One region of the Streptomyces sp. NPDC060031 genome, then DNA from elsewhere that is predicted to be linked to it. Evidence: riboswitches for the same ligand, from Rfam matches in the RefSeq annotation. Region 1 holds a riboswitch; each other region holds the start of a gene.
What was found. Region 1 has a riboswitch for thiamine pyrophosphate ahead of thiC (phosphomethylpyrimidine synthase ThiC). Riboswitches for the same ligand answer to the same signal wherever they lie in the genome.
Positions count from the first base shown of each region.

Region 2: another riboswitch for thiamine pyrophosphate. It lies ahead of ACFWB8_RS06655 (thiamine ABC transporter substrate binding subunit); the one in region 1 lies ahead of thiC (phosphomethylpyrimidine synthase ThiC).
Region 3: another riboswitch for thiamine pyrophosphate. It lies ahead of thiO (glycine oxidase ThiO); the one in region 1 lies ahead of thiC (phosphomethylpyrimidine synthase ThiC).

Region 1 covers NZ_JBHWVM010000091.1:1,629-3,887, forward strand. The annotation lists gene thiC (phosphomethylpyrimidine synthase ThiC) at 1-1,424, opposite strand, end outside; TPP riboswitch at 1,419-1,562, opposite strand; gene ACFWB8_RS30205 (YibE/F family protein) at 1,677-2,259, shown strand, end outside.
Region 2 covers NZ_JBHWVM010000010.1:93,155-95,413, forward strand. The annotation lists gene ACFWB8_RS06655 (thiamine ABC transporter substrate binding subunit) at 1-866, opposite strand, end outside; TPP riboswitch at 948-1,057, opposite strand; gene rlmN (23S rRNA (adenine(2503)-C(2))-methyltransferase RlmN) at 1,116-2,228, opposite strand.
Region 3 covers NZ_JBHWVM010000009.1:43,171-45,429, forward strand. The annotation lists gene ACFWB8_RS05835 (NAD(P)/FAD-dependent oxidoreductase) at 1-732, opposite strand, end outside; TPP riboswitch at 812-924, shown strand; gene thiO (glycine oxidase ThiO) at 922-2,103, shown strand; gene thiS (sulfur carrier protein ThiS) at 2,100-2,259, shown strand, end outside.

The DNA.
Region 1 (2,259 bases):
ATGACGCCGGTCTTCACGTCGTCGCGGTTCGGCAGGCCCAGGTGCTCCTTGGGCGTGACGTAGCAGAGCATCGCGGTGCCCCACCAGGCGATCATCGCGGCGCCGATGCCCGAGGTGATGTGGTCGTAAGCGGGCGCGACGTCCGTGGTCAGCGGGCCGAGCGTGTAGAACGGCGCCTCCTCGCAGATCTCCTGCTGGAGGTCGATGTTCTCCTTGATCTTGTGCATCGGGACGTGGCCCGGGCCCTCGATCATCGTCTGCACGTTGTGGCGCTTGGCGATCGTGTTGAGCTCGCCCAGCGTCTTCAACTCGGCGAACTGCGCGGCGTCGTTGGCGTCCGCGATGGAGCCGGGGCGCAGGCCGTCACCGAGCGAGTACGTGACGTCGTACGCCGCGAGGATCTCGCAGAGCTCCTCGAAGTTCGTGTAGAGGAAGTTCTCCTGGTGGTGCGCCAGGCACCACGCGGCCATGATCGAGCCGCCGCGCGAGACGATGCCGGTCTTGCGGCGGGCGGTCAGCGGCACGTACGGGAGCAGCACACCGGCGTGGACCGTCATGTAGTCGACGCCCTGCTCGGCCTGCTCGATGACCGTGTCCTTGTAGATCTCCCAGGTCAGGTCCTCGGCCCGGCCGTCGACCTTCTCCAGCGCCTGGTAGAGCGGCACGGTGCCGATCGGCACGGGCGAGTTGCGCAGCACCCACTCACGGGTGGTGTGGATGTTGCGGCCGGTCGAGAGGTCCATGACCGTGTCGGCGCCCCACTTGGTCGCCCATGTCATCTTGTCGACCTCCTCCTCGATCGAGGAGGTGACCGCGGAGTTGCCGATGTTGGCGTTGACCTTCACCAGGAAGCGCTTGCCGATGATCATCGGCTCGATCTCCGGGTGGTTCACGTTCGCAGGAAGCACCGCGCGACCTGCGGCGATCTCCTCGCGGACGACCTCGGGGGAGACGTTCTCGCGGATGGCGACGTACTCCATCTCCGGGGTGATCTCGCCCCGGCGGGCGTACGCGAGCTGGGTGACGGCGGCGCCACGGCCCCGACGGGGCTGGCGCGGGCGGCCCGGGAAGACCGCGTCGAGGTTCTTGAGGCCACCGCGGGGCGAGGTGTGCTTGATGCCGTCGTCCTCGGGGCGCGCGGGGCGGCCCGCGTACTCCTCGGTGTCGCCGCGGCCGATGATCCAGTTCTCGCGCAGGGGCGCCAGGCCCCGGCGGACGTCGGTCTCGATCTGCGGGTCGGTGTACGGACCGGACGTGTCGTAGAGCGTCACGTCCTTGCCGTTGGTGAGGTGGACCTGGCGGACCGGCACCCGGATGTCCGGGCGGGAGCCCGCCAGGTAGCCCTTGTGCCAGCCGGGCTGGCTCTCGGTCTGGCCGTCGGCGTCCTGGCTGACGGCAGGCGTGCGTGCGTCCTGAATGGTCATGAGACCTGATCTCCCTACGCCGGCATTACCCGGTAACAGGTTCGGCGGTCGACGCAGCCTTTTCCCGTACGCATTTCCCGCGCGTACGGTGATCAGCGCCCTCTCAGCCCGGTGCTCCGAGCTCCCGCGTTGTGCAAAGGTGCCCCCACGCTAGCGTCATGTGTGGCGTGCTGAACAGTGGGCCCCCTCATCTGTTGCGATGATCTGCTGGTGACGTCCTCGCCGCAGACCCCCACCGAGCACACCGCCCCCATGGCTCATCCAGGTCACGCCGACCATGCGCATGCGGACCCCGGGCACTCGCACGGACATTCCCACGGCCACGGCCCGGCGGCCCCGGTCTCGAAGCACCTGCGCAAGGTCATCGCGGCCGTGTTGATCCCCTTCGCCGCCGCCGTCTTCATCGGCATGGTGGTGCTCTGGCCGGGCGGCGCCCCCGCCCACGAGCGCTCCGGCGTGGGCTTCGACCGCCAGACCCAGCAGGGCAAGGTCGTCTCGCTGTCGCAGGTCGACTGCAAATCGGTCAACGCCTCGCAGGTACCGCCCACCGGCGACACCTCCACACCCGAGGGGCGCGAGGCGCAGGCCGCACAGACCGGCGAGTGCAAGAAGGCCACCGTCGAGGTCGCCACCGGACCGGACAAGGGCCGCACCTTCGTGGAGATCGTCCAGCCGGGCGCGCCGCGGCAGTTGAAGGATGGTCAGGACGTCGTGGTCGCGTACGCGCCGGACGCCCCCCGGGACCTCCAGTACTCCGTGATCGACGTGAACCGCAAGCTCCCGATGGCGCTGTTGGCCGGCATCTTCGCCGTGGCCGTCGTCCTGGTCGGCCGGA
Region 2 (2,259 bases), on a different contig from region 1:
GCGCCCTTGAGCAGGCCGGCGAACTCGACCTGGCGGAAGCAGGTGCCGGTGGCCACGCCCGTGGGGGCCTCGGCCGGCTGGGGCTCGCCGTAGAGCACCTCGACCGGCGGGCTGGAGGCGTACGAGACGACCAGCGGGCGGTCGCCCTTGGCCTTCTTGCCGCCCGCGGAACCGGAGAAGCGCTCGTTGTAGGCCTGCTCCCAGCCGTCGACGACCTCGACGCCATTGGCCTTGAGCTTGCTCCAGTAGTCCTTCCAGCCGTCGTCACCGTACTTGCCGACGGAGGCGAGGAGGAAGCCGAGGCCGGGCGAGGAGGTCGCGGCGTTCTCGGTGACCAGCAGGTTCTTGTACTCCGGCTTGATCAGGTCGTCCAGCGTCTGCGGCGGGGCGATCTTCTTGTCGGCGAAGTACGCCTTGTCGTAGTTGACGCAGATGTCGCCGGAGTCGACCGGGGTGACCCGGTGCTCCTTGTCGAGCACGTACTCCGGCTTGACCTCGCCCAGGCCCTTGGCCTCGTACGGCGTGAAGATGCCGTTGTCGAGGGCGCGCGAGAGGAGGGTGTTGTCGACCCCGAAGAAGACGTCACCGCGCGGGGAGCCCTTGGTGAGGATCTCCTGGTTCAGCGCGGCGCCCGCGTCCCCGGACTTCAGCACCTTGACGGTGTAGCCGCTCTGCTGCTCGAACTCCTTGAGGAGCGACTCGGTCACGTTGAAGGAGTCGTGGGAGACGAGGGTGACCGTCTTGGACTTCGGGGCCTCGCCGGCGCCGCCCGCGGACTTGTCCTCGGCATCGCCGCAGGCGCTGAGCGTGGTGACGCCCAGCGCGGTCGCGAGCAGGGCGCCCGCGATCTTCTTGGTGGTGCTCACTGGTGATTCCTCCTGGATGACCAGGAGAAGACGCGGCCCTGCCCGGCGCTCCGGGAGCGGCCGCCGGGCAGGGCGCAACAGCTTGAGTGATGACCGAACTTCCTACCCCGAATGACCGGGGCGAGGTTCAGAGGGTCTGCGGATGACGGTTACCGCACTCTCAGCGCTGTGGCGCTCCCCTGTCGGAATATGAAATTGGTTCGGCCACAGGGTACCTCGTGGCCGAATGCGAGCATTCTTGACCGGAATTTATCGCTCGGAGGCGGCGAGCTGTCCACACGCGCCGTCGATCTCCTGGCCACGGGTGTCCCGTACGGTCACCGGCACGCCGTGGCGGGCGATGGCCTCCACGAAGGCCTTCTCGTCCTCCGGGCGCGAGGCGGTCCACTTCGAGCCCGGGGTCGGGTTCAGCGGGATCAGGTTGACGTGTACGCGCTTGCCCTTGAGGAGCTTGCCGAGCAGGTCGCCCCGCCAGGCCTGGTCGTTGATGTCGCGGATCAGGGCGTACTCGATGGAGATGCGGCGGCCGGACTTCTCCGCGTACTCCCAGGCCGCGCCGAGCACCTCGCGGACGTTCCAGCGGGTGTTCACGGGGACCAGCGTGTCGCGCAGCTCGTCGTCCGGCGCGTGCAGCGAGACGGCGAGGCGGCACTTGAAGCCCTCGTCGGCGAACCGCAGCATGGCCGGGACCAGACCGACGGTGGAGACGGTGATCCCGCGCTGGGACAGGCCCAGGCCGTCGGGCTCGGGGTCGGTCAGGCGGCGGATGGCGCCGACGACGCGGTTGTAGTTGGCGAGCGGCTCGCCCATGCCCATGAAGACGATGTTCGACAGCCGGGCCGGTCCGCCGGGGACCTCGCCGTCGCGCAGGGCGCGCATGCCGTCGACGATCTGGTGCACGATCTCGGCCGTGGAGAGGTTGCGGTCGAGGCCGGCCTGGCCGGTGGCGCAGAACGGGCAGTTCATGCCGCAGCCGGCCTGCGAGGAGATGCACATGGTGACCCGGTCGGGGTAGCGCATCAGCACGGACTCGACGAGCGTGCCGTCGTGCAGCTTCCACAGGGTCTTGCGGGTGGTGTCGTCGTCGCACGAGATGTGCCGCAGGACGGACATCAGGTCCGGCAGCAGCTCCTGCTGGAGCTTCTCGCGGGAGCCCGCCGGGATGTCGGTCCACTGCGCCGGGTCGTGCGCGTACCGCGAGAAATAGTGCTGCGAGAGCTGCTTGGCCCGGAACGGCTTCTCACCGATCGCGGCAACCGCCTCGCGGCGCTCCTCGGGAGTGAGGTCGGCGAGGTGCCGGGGCGGCTTCTTGACTCCGCGCGGTGCGACGAAGGTGAGCTCTCCCGGAACGGGGCGGGCCATGGCAGGTACTCCTTGTAAGACGAAAGGCGCG
Region 3 (2,259 bases), on a different contig from region 1:
CAGCCAGGCCGTCGCCGGCCGGGCGCCGATGCCCACGACCACCGCGCCGGCCGCCAGCTCCCGGCCGTCCGCGAGCAGCACCCGGCCGGACTCCACCGAGGCCACCTTCGCGCCGGTGACCAGTTCGGCCCCGGCCTGCGCGTACCAGTGCGCCATCGGGGCCGCGACCTCGGCCGGCAGCGCTCCCGCGAGGACCCGGTCGGCCGCCTCCACCACGGTCACGGCGCAGCCCGCCTCGCACGCGGCCGTGGCGAACTCGGCGCCGATCCAGCCCGCCCCGACGACGACGATCGCCGGCGCCGAGGCCAGTACGGGCCCCAGCCGCGCCGCGTCGTCCAGGGTGCGCAGCAGGTGCACCCCGGGGACGCCCTCCGAGCCGGGCAGGGTCACCGGTTCGGCGCCCGTCGCCAGCACGAGCACCCCGTACGGGACGGGGCCCGCCTCGGTGTCGAGCAGGCGCTCGGCGGCCCGCAGCCCGGTGACCGTCGTCCCCAGCCGCAGCTCGATGCCGAGCGCCTCGAAGTCGATGTCGAACGCCGAGTCCTCGGCCTTGCCGAGCAGCACCGCCTTGGAGAGCGGGGGGCGGTCGTAGGGCTGGTGGGGCTCGGCGCCCAGCAGGGTGACGGGTCCGGTGAAGCCCTGTTCGCGCAGGGCAACCGCCGTCTGCACCCCCGCCATTCCGGCGCCCACTATGACGACGCCGCTGTCAGTCTCTTCCGTCTGGTCGCTCACGCCGCCCACATTAGGGGGTGTCGGGTGAGACGCGGAGGCAGGCTTACCCGGCCGTCGGCGGCGGGGTTAGTCTGGCCACCGTACCTATCGCGGGAGTCCGGGCGCACCGGGCTGAGAGGGAGGCTGGCCGGCCTCCGACCGTACGAACCTGATCCGGGTCATGCCGGCGAAGGGAGGGGCTGGACGCCCATGCACTCATCTCGTAGAAGTCCGGGAGCGGGATACGACGTCCTCGTCATCGGGGGCGGGATCATCGGCCTGGTCACGGCCTGGCGGGCGGCCCGTGCGGGTCTGCGCACCGCGCTCGCCGATCCGGCGCCCGGCGGCGGCGCCGCCCAGGTCGCGGCGGGCATGCTCGCCGCCGTGACCGAGCTCCACTACGGCGAGGAGACCCTGCTCGGGCTGAACCTCGCCTCGGCCGCCCGCTATCCGCAGTTCGCCGCCGAGCTCGCCGACGCGAGCGGCGGGCTGGACATCGGCTACCGGGCCTGCGGCACCCTCGCCGTGGCGCTCGACGCGGACGACCGCCTCCACCTGCGCGAGCTGCACGCCCTGCAGCGTCGCTGCGGCCTGGAGTCACAGTGGCTGACCGGGCGCGAGTGCCGCCGCCTGGAGCCGATGCTGGCCCCCGGTGTCCGCGGCGGACTGCGCGTGGACGGGGACCACCAGGTGGACCCCCGCCGGCTGGCGGCGGCGCTGCTGGCCGCCTGTGAGCGGGCCGGCGTGAGCATCCACCGGGCGGCCGCGGAGCGGCTGCTCGTCACCGCCGACCGGGCCCGGGGGGCGCGGCTGGACGACGGTACGGAGCTGCTCGCCGACCAGGTGGTGCTGGCCGCGGGGTCGCTCAGCGGCCGGCTGGCGGGCGTACCGCCGCAGGTGGTGGCTCCCGTACGGCCGGTCAAGGGCCAGGTGCTGCGCCTGACCGTGCCGGCCGCCTGCGCGCCGTTCCTGTCGCGGACCGTACGGGCCGTCGTGCGGGGCAGCCACGTCTACCTGGTCCCGCGCGAGAACGGCGAGCTGGTCATCGGCGCCACCAGCGAGGAGCTCGGCTGGGACACCACCGTCACCGCCGGCGGGGTCTACGAGCTCCTGCGCGACGCCCACGAGCTGGTGCCCGGCATCACCGAACTCCCGCTCACCGAAACCCGGGCGGGGCTGCGGCCGGGCTCGCCCGACAACGCGCCGCTGCTCGGCCCGACCGAACTGCCGGGCCTGCACCTGGCCACCGGGCACTACCGCAACGGGGTGCTGCTGACCCCGCTCACCGGGGACGTCATGGCGGAGCTGCTGACCACCGGCGAACTCCCGGAGATCGCACGCCCCTTCACCCCGCGCCGTTTCGCCCTCACGCCTCAGGAGTCCTGCGCATGACCGTCTCCGTCTCCGTCTCGGTCAACGGCGAGGCGCGCGAGGTCGCCGCCGGGACCACCCTCGACACGGTGGTCGCCGCGCTGACCACCGCCCCGGCCGGGGTCGCGGCCGCGCTCAACGAGACCGTGGTGCCGCGCGGGCAGTGGCCCGCCACGC